One region of the Xanthocytophaga agilis genome, then DNA from elsewhere that is predicted to be linked to it. Evidence: riboswitches for the same ligand, from Rfam matches in the RefSeq annotation. Region 1 holds a riboswitch; the other holds the start of a gene.
What was found. A riboswitch is a leader RNA that binds a small molecule or an ion and turns the genes downstream of it on or off. The one in region 1 is predicted to bind thiamine pyrophosphate.
Positions count from the first base shown of each region.

Region 2: it holds a riboswitch for thiamine pyrophosphate, as region 1 does, so the genes downstream of both, thiS (sulfur carrier protein ThiS) here and QNI22_RS07705 (TonB-dependent receptor) in region 1, are expected to answer to the same signal.

Region 1 covers NZ_JASJOU010000002.1:213,058-220,921, reverse strand. Annotated here, with positions in the region: gene QNI22_RS07720 (pyridoxal phosphate-dependent decarboxylase family protein) at 1-1,297, shown strand, start outside; gene QNI22_RS07715 (hypothetical protein) at 1,345-2,016, shown strand; gene QNI22_RS07710 (hypothetical protein) at 2,061-2,465, opposite strand; TPP riboswitch at 3,062-3,157, shown strand; gene QNI22_RS07705 (TonB-dependent receptor) at 3,210-5,573, shown strand; gene QNI22_RS07700 (potassium channel family protein) at 5,706-6,704, shown strand; gene QNI22_RS07695 (tetratricopeptide repeat protein) at 6,761-7,495, opposite strand; gene QNI22_RS07690 (RNA polymerase sigma factor) at 7,640-7,864, opposite strand, start outside.
Region 2 covers NZ_JASJOU010000003.1:33,849-41,712, forward strand. Annotated here, with positions in the region: gene QNI22_RS10580 (DUF4139 domain-containing protein) at 1-467, shown strand, start outside; gene QNI22_RS10585 (ClpXP adapter SpxH family protein) at 558-1,511, opposite strand; gene QNI22_RS10590 (hypothetical protein) at 1,703-2,242, opposite strand; TPP riboswitch at 2,332-2,423, shown strand; gene thiS (sulfur carrier protein ThiS) at 2,495-2,698, shown strand; gene thiC (phosphomethylpyrimidine synthase ThiC) at 2,703-4,544, shown strand; gene QNI22_RS10605 (thiamine phosphate synthase) at 4,611-5,219, shown strand; gene QNI22_RS10610 (thiamine phosphate synthase) at 5,153-5,869, shown strand; gene QNI22_RS10615 (thiazole synthase) at 6,503-7,276, shown strand; gene thiH (2-iminoacetate synthase ThiH) at 7,269-7,864, shown strand, end outside.

The sequences.
Region 1 (7,864 bases):
TATTTTTAGCCATATTATGCATATGAACCATCCACGTCTTTTTGGATGGGTACCAGGTCCCAGCAATTTTGTAAGTGTTATGGCTGATTTGCTGGCCACAGGATTCAATATTACTACTGGGGCATGGATGCTCTCTTCCGGACCCACTCAAATAGAAATCATTGTCATTGATTGGCTTAAGGAGATAATTGGTTTTCCCAAAAAAGCAGGCGGTATTATGGTGGGAGGGGGATCTATTGCAAATCTCAGTGGACTTACTGTTGCCAGAAAGATTAAGCTGAAAGATAAGATTGAGAATGCTGTGTTATATTTCTCAGACCAGGCGCACTGGTCTAATGAACGTGCTGCCTATATCCTGGGATTTGCAACTGACCAGATTCGAAAGATTCCGGTTGGCGCAGATTATTGTATGGATGTAGAATATCTGAGACAACAGATAGAAACAGATAAAGCTGCCGGACTACGTCCATTCTGTATAATTGCAAATGCTGGCACAACCAATACCGGAGCAATTGATTCATTAATGGAAATTTATGCTATCTGTGAGCAGGAAGATATGTGGTTGCATGTTGATGGTGCCTACGGAGCTGCTGCTGCTTTGAGTAAAGAAGCAAAAGAAATGCTGAATGGTATACAGTATGCTCACTCGCTCACTGTAGATCCTCACAAATGGTTTTTCCAACCTTATGAAGTGGGGTGCTTGTTAGTGAAAGAAGATAGATGGCTGGCAGAAACTTTCGATATGACTGCTGATTATATGCGTAATCTTGAAGAATCCATGAATGATGTTAATTTTTATGGAAAAGGTCTTCAGCTTACCCGATGTGACAGAGCACTCAAACTATGGATGTCTATCAAAATATTTGGTCTGGAGAACTTTAGCTCTGCTATTGATCGTGGTATCAAACTAGCAAAGTATGTACAGGATTTGTGGGAAGAGAGGGAGGGATGGCAGGTTATGAGTGATGCCAGGCTTGGTATTGTGACTTTTCGGTATGCGCCAGCTTCTCTTGATGAGAAGATGATTGAAGAACTAAATGATGCTATAGCTCTGGCTGTTGCAGATGATAAGTTTGCATTAACCCCAACTACAAGACTTAACGGAAAGCTGGTGATGCGTATGTGTACCATTAATCCTCGTACATCTGAAGATGATATACTCGAAACAGTTACCCGTATTCAGATGATAGCGAAGGAAGTGTATAACACACTAATGGTAAAACAAGTAGTGGCAGAAGATACTACTGCTGCTATGGTAAATATCGAGTATAAATATATGCAAAAGCAAAATAGTTAAACCTAGTTATAATTCATCCTATAATCTCAAAACCCTTTATCTAATTTATGCTAAACGCTGTTTATTCATCTGCACCTGCACAAGGAACAATTACTTTCAGTGTACTTACTAAAGATGATGTGGAAGGTGCTGTAGACTGCATTGCTTCTACTTTTACTTATGGAGAACCTATGACTAAGTTACTTGGTATTTCCAAAAAGGAATTTGATCATTTTGCAAAGTTGTTTGTAAATAAAGCTGTAACAGATGGATTGTCTGTTGTTGCAAAGGACAGTGTATCTGGAGAAGTTATTGGATGTTTGGTTTGTGAAGATTTTATCACTGAACTTCCTGAAGGGATTGAGACAATCTCAGAAAAGTTCTTCCCAATCTTTGGATTACTGGAAGAGCTGACCAATAAATTTAAAAGCCAGAATGTTGTAGAGCAGGGAGAATTATACCATTTATTTATGGGAGGGGTACGAAAAGAATTTGCTGGAAAAGGGATTATTGATGAACTTACTCTGGAAGCGGAAAAACTTGCACAGTCAAAAAACTTTAAAGGTGCAATTGGAGAAGCAACAGGACCAATCTCTCAGCATGTGTATGTAAATCGCTTTGGTTACCAACCACTTGATATTGTTGAATACAAAGATTTTTTATTTGAGGATACACCTGTATTTGCCGACATTCAGGATTGTGAGAAATGCCAGTTGATTATCAAATATTTCAATAATTAAGTTAAAAAGAATCCCACTGTTTGTGTGCAGTGGGATTCTTTCTTTTATTTGCTTTTAAACCATTGATAAGCTTGCTCAAAAGATGCTGCGAATTTTTCTACAGTATGCAGAGAAACAAACTTTTCTCCCAAGGCTTTCTTATTCGTGATTTCTCCGAAAATGCTTTCAGGCAAATTTAATGCGATTTTCTGTAAACCTGCTTTCTTAAGATCTTCACTCCAAATGTCGTTGACATACTGAGCTGTTTCAGGCAAGCCACCTTTAAACTCGATCAGATCAGCTATCATAAAAGGCGCTTTGTATTTAATGATCGCTTCTGTTATTTTTTGCATACCTTCTTTGGCTTTTGCATCGTTAACGAAACCAATCCATTTATACTCAACAGTTTGATGTGTTGGATTGTACACCACTTCTACGTGGGGGGCCTTGTAATAAGATATCTTTTCCATGATCTTTAAGAAGGAATTTTTATATGTAGTATAACTAATTTATAAATGATCAAACAAAAATAATGTCTTTATTGACTATTTAATAATCATAGAGGGCAGATAATGAACAATGTAATAGATTCTTTTTAAAGAAAGTATATATAGATGGATGCAATAATAGAATAAAAAAAGACAACTGGATATTAAAATTAGCAGTTGCTGTATTTATAAATAAGTAATGAAAAATAGTGCGAATTTTGGAGTTACAATTATTCCTATTTTTCATTTATGTATTTAAAAATCATTTTTATGTTTTTAAGTATAAATGTTCGTGCATTGGCACAATGAAGCTCGTTTAATAAATAAAGAATAAGGTTTGTAGAGTAATTTTATCCCATTTTTTGAAATTTATGTCTTTTAGATGCTTTTGATTACCAGTTTGTTGTATATGTATTATAGGTGATCAGAAATTAATTTTATGCTAACATCAAAAGAACTGCAGGTAAGTTTTTTAGAAGATTAGTCAAACACATACATAAATTTTATACCTTTGCAGTGTTCTCTTTATTTTTTAGAGAACCTATCATACTAAGAGAATACAATTATAATGTAAGAATAATTGGTCTTAGGGGTGCCTTATTATTACGGGCTGAGATCATACCCTTGAACCTGATTCGGTTAGTACCGACGAAGGAAAAGACAAAAGAAGGCTTGTCAGCCCCTGGCATACCTTATGTTTTATCCTGCAAAACTTCAATTGCATTCATGAAGAAATTTACTCTTCTTTTTATGGCAATGATGCTAGCATCTTTGTCATGGGCACAATACACTATTTCGGGTAAAGTAACCTCTGCAGGACAGCCATTGCCAGGCGCTACGGTAAGTCTGCAAAATACTTTTAAAGGCTCTCTCTCAATGACTGATGGCAGATATTATTTGCGTAATCTCCCTTCTGGAAAGTATGTAGTGATAATCAGCTTTATCGGATATGAAAAATTAAGTAGGGAAATCGACTTAACTTCAGATCAGATACTGGATATCGATTTGAAAAAGATGGAATACATAGCAGACGAAATCGTAGTTGCTGCAACAAGAGCTTCGCAGAAATCAGGCACTACTTTTACTTCTGTGGACAAAGCGACACTCGCCAAACAGAATCTTGGACAAGACCTTCCATTTCTATTAAATCAAACTCCTTCTGTTGTCGTTAGTTCTGATGCAGGTGCAGGAGTAGGATATACAGGTATTCGCATTCGGGGAAGTGATCCTACGCGTATTAATGTCACTGTCAATGGTATTCCTCTTAATGATGCGGAATCACATGGAGTGTATTGGGTAAATATGCCCGATTTTGCTTCGTCTGTTGACAATATTCAGATTCAACGGGGTGTTGGTACATCAACAAATGGTGCTGCTTCTTTTGGCGCAAGTGTGAATGTGCAGACAAATCAGCTGAATGAAAAACATTATGCCGAAATCAACAATGCCTATGGATCTTTTAACACCTGGAAACATACTGCCCGGGTAGGTACAGGCCTGATAAATGGGAAATGGACTTTTGACGGACGGCTATCAAAAATCAGTTCAGATGGGTATGTAGACAGAGCGTCCAGCAATCTGAAATCCTTCTTTTTATCGGGTGGATATTATGCTGGTGGCACTATGATTAAGTTCAATGTCTTTTCTGGTAAAGAAGTGACCTATCAGGCATGGAATGGTGTACCTGAATATCTTCTGAAGACGGATCGTACATATAATGCCTATACGTATGATAATCAGACTGATAATTACCAGCAAGATCATTATCAGCTCTTCCTGACACATGAGTTTAATCGTAATTGGAATGCTAACCTAGCACTACATTATACACATGGAGAAGGCTACTATGAAGAATATAAACCAGGAGAGAGCTTGAGTTCCTATAATCTTCCTTCTATTAGTATTGGAGATTCTGTGATTACGGCAACGGATTTAATTCGGAGGCGTTGGTTAAATAATGATTTTTATGGTCTGGTTTGGTCTGTCAGTTATAATACATTAAAACGATTCTCTGCAATATTGGGTGGCGGAGCAAATAATTATACTGGTGAACATTATGGGGAGATAATATGGGCAAGATTTGCCAGTACCAGTGAAATCAGACAACGATATTATAATGATGATGCCAGTAAAGGAGATATCAATTTCTATGCAAAGGGGAATTATGATTTTTCAGACAAGTTTAATGCCTTTTTGGATTTACAATATCGATATATTGCTTACTCATTTCTTGGCTTTGACCATAATCTGCGTAATATAGAGCAATCTGCTACCTATAACTTCTTTAATCCCAAAGTAGGTATTACCTATCTGTTTTCTGATGAAAACAGTGCTTATGCTTCCTATAGTGTCGGCCATCGGGAACCTACCCGGGATGATTTTGTTCAGTCTACTCCAGATAGTCGCCCTAAGCCTGAAAGCTTACAGAATCTGGAGGTAGGATTTCGAAAACAAAATAAGAGCTATCTTCTATCTGCCAATTATTATCTGATGAATTATAAAAATCAACTGGTACTTACCGGGCAAATTAACGATGTAGGTGCATATACCCGAACCAATATTGCACGAAGTTATCGTATGGGAGTTGAAGTAGAAGGAAATGTGAAACTTTCGTCAAAATGGACGCTAGGTGCTAATGCAACGTTCAGTAAAAACAAGATTCGTAACTACCAGGAGTATATTGATAACTACGATACACAGATACAGGAGGTGAAGAAGTATAAAGAGACAGATATTTCATTTTCTCCAAATATTATTGCTGCCGGAACTTTATCCTATAAACCTCTGGCTGGCCTGGAAGTAAGCTGGTTATCTAAATATGTAGGAAAGCAATATCTGGATAATACCTCCAGCAATAATCGTAAACTAAATAGTTTTTTTGTAAACGATATTCGGGTCAACTATATGATTAAACCAAAGTTTGTGAAGGAAATTGGACTCAATTTATTGGTAAACAATCTTTTCAATTACCTGTATGAATCCAACGGATATACATTCAGCTATATCTCTGAAGGTACATTTACTACCGAAAATTATTATTACCCACAAGCAGGAACTAATTTTCTCTTATCTTTAAATCTTAAGTTCTAAGAAAATATAAAACTCATAAACTAAGAGGCAACTTTACAAATACATCATTTGTAAAGTTGCCTCTTAGTTTATGAGTTATTAGTAATAACAAAATTTTGTAAGTTGTGTCTTGTACTCTGTTACTCAATTTACATGCGGTCTTATCTATACGTTATCTCTAAGATTTATATTCCTCTACTACTTTTTGCAGGATCTATCTTGTCAGGTGTAGTTGGATATGTGGTGATAGAAAATTATTCATGGTTAGATGCTCTTTATATGACATCTATTACCGTATCGACAGTTGGATTTACAGAGGTGCATCCTTTATCATCTACAGGAAGGGTCTTTACTATCTTTCTGATATTGTTTAACATCAGCATTTTTACCTATTTTATCACAGTAGTGAGTCGTTTTGTGTTTGATGGGGAGTTTATTCAGTCTTACAAAGCCTTTAAAATGAAAGAAGCCCTTAATGAGATTAGAGATCATGTAATTGTCTGTGGATTTGGACGTAATGGAAGAGAGGCTGCCTCTGTTTTATACAGAAATAAAATTCCATTTGTGGTCGTTGAGATGAACGCGGACAAATTTGAGAATGCAGACTTTCCTTTAACACACAGAATGATAGCAGATGCTACCAAAGATGAAATATTGCTGGAAGCAGGAATAGATCGTGCTCGTTCATTGATTTGTGCTATGCCTAACGATGCAGATAATGTATTTGTAGTATTAACGGCACGCGATCTCAATAGAAAGATTACCATTATTAGTCGTGCTTCAGATTATACCAGTGTTCGCAAACTGAAGATTGCTGGTGCTAACAATGTGATTATGCCTGATACAATAGGAGGGGCGCATATGGCTATGCTCACTCTAATGCCAGACGTAAAAGAATTTATCGACTTACTAAGTACACAGATGAGTGATAACTTTCAGATTGCTGAACTGATTGTGGATAAAAATGTCAGCTTGGTTGATTTGGATGCCTGGCGTACTACTGGTGCTACAGTATTGGGAGTAAAAACAATAGCTGGAGATTATATACTCAATCCTGCTCCGGCTGTTCAGTTACATACTGGTGATCGTTTGATTCTAATGGGAGCACTGGAGCAAATCAGAGATGTAAGTAAAAAAATAGGAGTCTTATAATAAGTTCCGGATTGAGATAGCTGAGAATATGTCGATCCGGAACCACTTATAGCGAATTACTTCAACTCTTTTGACAACTCCTGTGCTTGTTGATGATAAGGATGTGCAGGTGTTTGAGCAATATTTGTCAATAGTTCCTTTGCTTTGTTCGTTTCTTTATTCTGGAAGTAAGCTAATGCAAGATACCACTGTGCCTCATCATAAAATGTAGATGTAGAGGAGATCTGTTTTAGTGTTGTAATGGCTTCAGTGGGCTGTTCCAGTTGCATATGTACATTCGCTTTGTAAAACAAGGCTGAGTCAGATGCGTTTCCTTTATCTTCCAGTGTTTCCAGTATGCCTAATGCCTGTGCATAGTTTTTGGCACGATATAGCTGTAGAGCATGATTTAAAGGATCCTGGTTGGCAGATTGAGTTGCCGTATTTTCATATGGAGTGAAATAGCGTGCAAAAAGTGCATCATGAGAGACATTCGCTTTCAACAGGAGATATACAGGTATCAGTAACACGATAGCTGCTGCTGCTGCCCAGTAAAAGCGTTGACGTGTACGTTCATCAAATCGAATAACCTGAGTAGGAGGATGATAGGCTGACATGTTACTTTCAACTTCTTCCAGTTTAGATAGCATCCGTCCACGTCCAACAGCGCGTAAACCTTCGCGTATCGTTCTTTGTAAAGCAACCTCTTCTGAAAAGGAAGTTTCCTGAGCTACCCGAGTTTCGAATTCCTTTCTCTCGTGAGGACTTAGTTTGCCTTCAAAGTACCGTTCGATTAATTCTGTATTTTCCATAATGTATAGTGTTTGCAATTTTTATTCCAAAGTGTTTGGACTAATCGGATAGCTGAGAAAATATTTTACTTTAAACAACTTCTTTAAGAGGTGTATTCCAATCTATATAGTAGGTAAAGAGTATACTTGTATCATTCTAAGATCCTATATATTTTTAATGCCAGGAACAGACTCCTGAAAGATTTTCTTTAATCGGGTTAAACATTTGTACTTTTGTGTCTTGGCAGAATCTGTGCTTTTGTAATCCATTTTAGTAGCCAGTTCCTCAATACTTAAATCCTGATAATAATACATCTCCAGTACAGTGCGACAAGGCTCGCCCAATTCCACTAACGCTTTTTCCAGCATTTTGTACATCCCTTCTTTCTC
Region 2 (7,864 bases), on a different contig from region 1:
ATCTTATCGATGGCAAAGCCAATGTGTATTTTGGAAATACATACATAGGTGAATCCAACATTAATACACAGCTATTGGGAGATACACTGGACTTATCTCTCGGGCGTGATAATCAGGTAATCGTGAAACGGACCAAAGTCGAAGATTTTGCAGCAAACAAATCCATTGGAGGAAAGAAAAGCGAAGCACTGGTTTACGAAATTTCAATTCGAAACAACCGACCAACCCCTGTTCAAATCAAAATTCAAGATCAGGTACCTATATCTCAGGAAAGTGATATTAGTGTAGAAACAGACGAAATTTCCGGAGCAGAACTGGATACACCATCCGGACGATTACAATGGAAACGCCAGATATCACCAGGGGAAATTGTCAAATACAAAATTGCTTTTACAGTCAAATATCCAAAAAACAAAACTCTTTCGCTGCGAAAAAGCAGGGTTGTACGCACTCCGAGATTCAAGTAACCCCAACATACATGCCAGAAGATCTGGTTTATATAACAAACGCCTGTCCAGTAAGAAGAGACAGGCGTTTTGATAGGTATTCTCAGAAACTTATTTTACTTTGTAGAGAGACCCGGTTTTGATAGCATGCTTCTCCAGCTTTCCTTCCTGAACTAACTTTTCCAGCTGAAGAGTCGACTCTTCTACAGAGACCTCTGCCAAAACGGCGTATTCTTTAGGGGTCAATGTTGGATAATGTGTAAAAAGAGAAAAAGGCGAGTCAATAACAATCTGTTGTTTTTTGGCAGTAGGAAATACTTTCTGGACAGCACCTTCAAAGATCTCATAGGGTTTAAACCCATACACCATACATTGATTATTGTCTGCATCTGAAAAGAACATAGTTGGAAAACCTCTTACACCCAGTGACCGACCATAAGATAAATCTTCTTCAAAAAGTTGTTTCCCTTTCTCCTTAACATCTTCTTTTAACTGAAAAGTATCTAGTCCTACGGCTGCTGCAGCTTTTTGTATATGCTCCCATCGGGTAATGTTCTTTTTCTCCAAAAAGACAAATTCACGCAGCTTACGCAGGAAGGCTACAGCCTTTTCTTTATCCTGTAACTCTGCAGCCTTTACTGCAATAGAAGGAGGATACGAAGAATCCAATGGATCTTCCAGCCATACATCGCCATCAATAGGCATATCATAGTGCAAACTCACTTCGTCCCAATGATATGACACATCACTGGGTTTACTTATTCCTCCACTATTATAACTCCAGTCGGGCAGTAGTCCTCCCATACGATACTCGATATCAATGTACTTTCCGTACTCCAGTTTCAGCTTCCGTAATTGAGGTTCAATACCCCAGCAGGTTGAACAGATCGGATCAGTATAATAGAGTATCTTTACAGGCTTTTGGCCCGCTACCGCTTTTACAGATTCGGTCTTCTCATCTCCTGCTGGTATTTCACATACACCACTTGCGGGATCACATAAAAGTGGATTTTTGATTTCCTGGTTCATTATCTTTTTCTGTTTATCATTGACATCCTTACTCAAAACCGCCTGTTTTCCAGAATGATTCCGACATGATGTATAACTCTTTGTGTAGGATTAATTTGTAACTCGACAGCAAAGTTGGTTACTATTCATCCATCAGTCAATTAGTCAGAAAAATATGACTATATTCCATAATGATTCATGAAACGCTTTTTACTAAAATAGAATACTGCTGACTATTTTTTGTCAAACTAGTGAGCCTTCAAAAACTTTAAATACTCATTGAGCTTAGGAGAGTTCGCATCAACTCTCAGTATAAACTTGTTAATTCCCTCTGCCTGAAAACAATCAAATAAACGCTGAATAACATGCATTTTGGTATTCTTGTCTGCAAGAATTACAAACCGTTCTATATCTTTATCATCTGAAGAAGAAAGAATAGAATGAATGGTTTGCTGAAATGCATTAAATAAAGGCATAGGAATCAAATGAGAATTCCGTTTTTTATTATCTACCAATACACACAGCCATTGTGTTTTGTCCAGATATATTTCTGTGATCTTTCCATCAATTACCGAACATGTATTCCAACTTACTGTATCCGGTAATCTGACATGCATTTCATTAAAATCTCCGAGACCTCGAAAAGAAGAACTAATCATATAAAAAGTAGCAATCATAAATCCTATCACAGCCAGCAGACTGACATCAGGGACTAAGTTTGGGTAGTGTCTGCTTCCAGGTCTCATTTGTTTTTTTCCAATAGGATGCGACACACATTGGAATTCCATATTTATTGTACATTTTTCATGTACTTGCTACAAAACTAAAGAGCTAAACTTTTTTCTAGGAAAGTTCAAACAAGTTTTTATACCTTTGTCCTAAGCTTTAGGGGTGCCTTAACTGGCTGAGATGATACCCTTGGAACCTGATCCGGTTAGTACCGGCGAAGGGAAAAGTACCGCAACACACTATAGTAGTGCTATATCCATAGCATTCTCCTCCTGTGTAGCCACTCCTGAAGTCATAACCTATTTTCAGGAATGGACATCATACTTAACCAAGAATCAAAGACCTTTCCGGATAATTGCACTGTGCAGCAATTGATGGATATTGTTTTGCCTGACAAACAGAAAGGCGTTGCAGTTGCAATCAACCAGGCTGTCATACCCAGACCCAACTGGGGCACCCATACGCTACATCCCAACGACAACGTATTACTCATCAAAGCCACTCAAGGAGGATAATTCTATGACAACCGAACAACCATCCACACACACCATTTCCTGTGATCCCTTTCCTGGCTCACAAAAGATCTATGTCAAAGGTAATCTGCATGACATTGAAGTAGCCATGCGTGAAATCTCTCTAACAGATACCAAACTGTCATCCGGCAACAAAGAAACGAATGCTCCGGTTACAGTATATGACACCAGTGGACCCTATACAGATCCGGCCATTGCTATTGATGTGCGCAAAGGATTGCCTCGCTTACGCCAAAGCTGGATTACGAAACGGGGAGATGTAGAACAACTTCCTGAGATTACATCTGACTATGGCAAAAAACGACTGTATGACACCTCGCTGGATCATCTTCGGTTTGAACACATTCAGAAACCATTACGAGCCAAAGCAGGAAACAATGTCACTCAGCTTCATTATGCCAAAAAAGGGATTATTACACCTGAAATGGAATACATAGCCATTCGGGAAAATCAGCGCATCGATTACTTGAAAGACCTATTAAATGGACAATACGAAACCCTAGCTCAACAACACGCAGGCCATTCTTTTGGAGCCAACACACCCAAAGGACTCATTACACCAGAGTTTGTACGACAGGAAGTAGCAGCAGGAAGAGCTGTAATCCCATCCAATATCAACCATCCAGAAAGTGAATCCATGATTATTGGACGCAACTTTCTAGTAAAGATCAATGCCAATCTGGGCAACAGTGCAGTCTCATCCAGCATTGAAGAAGAAGTAGAAAAAGCTGTATGGGCCTGTCGCTGGGGAGCAGATACCATCATGGATTTGTCTACAGGCAAAAATATACATGAAACCCGTGAGTGGATTATACGCAATTCCCCTGTACCCATCGGAACAGTTCCTATCTATCAGGCGCTGGAAAAAGTAGGTGGACGTCCGGAAGCACTGACATGGGAAATATTTCGGGATACGATCATTGAACAGGCTGAGCAGGGAGTGGATTATTTTACCATTCACGCAGGGGTGTTGTTACGTTATATTCCACTTACAGCCAAGCGAGTCACAGGTATTGTTTCCAGAGGCGGTTCTATTATGGCCAAATGGTGTCTGGCGCATCATAAGGAGAACTTCCTGTATACTCACTTTGAGGAACTTTGTGAAATCATGAAACAGTATGATGTTTCTTTCTCTCTAGGTGATGGTTTGCGTCCGGGTTCGATTGCCGATGCCAATGATGCAGCTCAGTTTGCTGAACTGGAGACCTTAGGAGAACTCACCAAAATAGCTTGGAAACACGACGTACAGGTTATTATCGAAGGCCCTGGTCATGTGCCTATGCATCTGATCAAAGAGAATATGGACAAACAACTGAAAGAATGCCATGAGGCACCTTTCTATACATTAGGGCCATTAACAACAGACATTGCTCCTGGTTATGATCATATTACATCTGCTATTGGTGCAGCCATGATTGGTTGGTTTGGTACAGCTATGCTTTGTTATGTTACGCCCAAAGAACACCTGGGTCTACCAAATAAGAAAGATGTAAAAGATGGAGTAATTGCCTATAAAATTGCCGCTCATGCAGCCGACCTGGCAAAAGGACATCCGGGAGCACAATACCGGGACAACGCCCTGAGCAAAGCCCGCTTTGAGTTTCGCTGGGAAGATCAGTTTAACCTTTCACTGGACCCAGATACTGCACGCGAATTTCATGATGAAACGCTTCCTGCTGACGGGGCCAAGGTCGCCCACTTCTGCTCTATGTGCGGACCTAAATTCTGCTCTATGCATATTACTCAGGAAATCCGTGACTTTGCAGAAAAGAATATGGTAGAGAAATCGGAGGAATTTAAACAACAGGGAAGCGAACTGTACTTGTAAGTTATTCACTATGGCCTGTTGTGGTTCCTGTAAATCAACCACAACAGGTTTAAAATGATACCAGCTATGGATCTTATTGTACTATCCAGTCCGGAAGCTATTGAGAAAGAAGCACAGATAGTCAATGTTCTTTTTGAGGAAGGATTGTCTGTATTTCACTGTCGTAAACCTCAATGGTCTGCTGATCAGGTAGCTGAGCTTATACAGGGTATTGCGCTTCCCTACCGAAGCCAGATTACTATTCATCAACATCATAAACTGGCAGAAGAATTAGGATTACAACGCCTGCATTACACTGAGGCAAATAGAAAAACAGTTTCACAAACCGAGTTGTCTTTACATCGGCAGAAGGATATTACGCTTTCAACTTCCCTGCATCAACTTAGTGACTATAATACTACAGCTCAGCAGTTTGATTATGTGTTTTATGGACCTGTCTTCAACAGCATTTCCAAACAAGGGTATACGGCTGTTGTATCAGGTGACTTTCAGTTACCGCCACGCCAATCCACTCAAGCAAAACGCATTGGATTAGGGGGTATAGATGAAACCAATATACACCAGGCAGCAGCCTACGGTTTCGAGGGTGTAGCAGTATTAGGTACGCTATGGACACAACCACAGAAAGCGGTACAACGATTCAGAAGTTTAAAGCGCATTACAGACACCTACTAATAAAACATATGGTAAGTAAACTTCATTATATCTCTCAGGGACATAGTCCAGCCGAACAATTACGCAACATTCAACGTGCCCTGGATGCTGGTTGTGACTGGATACAGCTGCGCTGGAAAAATGTGCCAGCCCAGGAAGTAGAACAGGTAGCTATTGCCATCAGAGCCTTGTGCGAACCCTATAGGGCGAAACTGATTATCAACGACTTCCCGGATGTTGCCCATGCAGTAGATGCACATGGTGTACATCTTGGCCTCACAGATATGTCGGTAGCAGTTGCCCGTCAGATTGTTGGTCCGGATAAAATTATTGGAGGAACAGCCAATACCCTGGAAGATATACTCCAGCGCGTAGATGAACAATGTACCTATGTAGGCCTCGGACCCTTCCGGTTTACTACCACCAAAGAAAAACTCAGCCCAATATTAGGCCTGGAAGGATACCATGCCATTATGCACCAACTGCGTTCCAGAGCCATTTCTATCCCGATTATTGCCATTGGTGGATTACAACAGGAAGATCTTCCCGCTTTACTCAAAACAGGAGTACACGGAATAGCCGTCTCAGGCTTAATCACACAAAGTGCAGAAAAAGAAACCCTAGTCACAAACCTCAAAGCATTACTGGATGAAGAACAGATTCAGGTATAGTCCTACTTATCAACTAAAGCAGATATGCATATAAAACCTCCTTCTGCTGTTCTCCTGAAAGGATCTATACCTTGTTGTCCTTCTGAAAGAAAATTGTGACAAATAGAGCCATGTTTACTCTCTGAGAGAAGAAATACACTCCAATCGTAAAGGTCGCCGGTCTTGCCACGCCTGTCCCGACAAGGGCGGGAAGGTCCTTTCAGGAGGACAAAAAAAGAGGTAGTGACTATTTCAGGAAGACAGAGAAGGGATAAACTTTTCAGAAGGAAAAAGCAGAGTTAATATTTAATACAAAGAAGTTACAAAGAGAGTTATGATCACTTCAATCGTGTGTGGTAGTGTAGGTGCGTTGGCAATCTTTTCTCCGCGAGGTTGGCCTTTGGCCTTGCGGGCAGAAGGATCGGAGAAAAGTGCCCTTTTTTGCTCACACACAAATCTGGCTCACCAAATTCTCATTTGGTGCCCTGTTTTTTGGGCAAGCAAAAAATGAAGAAGCTTGTGGAAGAACAATGCAAGAGACAATAAAGCAACTTAGGAATACTAAGCTCTTTTGGATAAATAAAAGCTGCAAGTAGAATATAGAAATTTACTCAAAGAACGTAGTATCACATTACTATAATAATTTCAAAATCAATGACAAAACCACTCATTATAGCAGGAAAAACCTTTTCCTCCCGCCTCTTTCTAGGCACCGGAAAATTTGCCTCTGCCCAACAAATGCAGGATGCCATACTTGCATCAGGCACAGAACTCGTCACTGTAGCGTTGAAACGTGTCGATGTTCACAATCCTCAGGATCGATTACTGGATCACCTGAAACATCCCAGAATCAATCTGCTACCCAATACCTCCGGTGTACGCAATGCACGGGAAGCCGTATTTGCAGCCCAACTGGCACGGGAAGCCTTGGAAACCAATTGGGTAAAGTTGGAAATACATCCAGATCCCCGGTACCTGATGCCTGACCCAATAGAAACCCTTAAAGCCACTGAAGAACTGGCCAAACTAGGTTTTATTGTATTGCCATACATTCATGCAGATCCGGTCTTATGCAAACGGCTCGAAGAGGCAGGTACTGCAGCCGTGATGCCTCTCGGTTCGCCCATTGGCAGCAACAAGGGGCTAAAAACCCTGGACTTTCTGGAAATCATTATCGAACAAAGCAATGTTCCTGTCATTGTTGATGCAGGTATTGGAGCTCCCTCCGATGCAGCCAAAGCTATGGAACTGGGTGTAGATGCGGTACTGGTTAATACAGCCATTGCAGCTTCTGAAAATCCGGTTCAGATGGCAACAGCCTTCAAAATCGCTACCGAATGTGGCCGTATAGCCCATGACGCCTGTCTGGCCAAATCGGTGACTCATGCTATAGCTTCCAGTCCTTTAACTGCTTTTTTAGATGATTAACTTTCAGGCTCTTTTTGACAGACAGGACTGGGAACAGGTAAAATCATCTATCTATGCCAAGACAGAGACAGATGTAGAAAAAGCATTGTCCTCCTCAAAGCGTACAGTAGAAGACTTTAAAGCATTGATTTCGCCTGCTGCTCTCCCCTATCTGGAATCGATGGCACGGTTAAGTCGTCAAACCACCCTGAAACGGTTTGGTAAGACAATTCAACTCTTTGTCCCTATGTATTTGAGCAATGAGTGCCAGAATATCTGTACCTATTGTGGCTTTAGCTTTGACAACAAAGTAAAACGACGTACCCTTACGGATGAAGAAATTCTTCAGGAAGCATCTGTACTAAAACAGATGGGGTTTGATCATATTCTGCTGGTAACAGGGGAAGCCAATCATACCGTACATGTGGACTATTTCAAAAATGCCATTCGTCTGCTTCGTCCCCACTTTGCCAATATCTCCATTGAGGTACAACCCTTGGAGCAACATGAATACGAAGCATTGATTCCGGAAGGATTGTATTCGGTACTTGTCTATCAGGAAACCTATCACAAAGAGCGATATAAAATGTATCATCCAAAAGGCAAGAA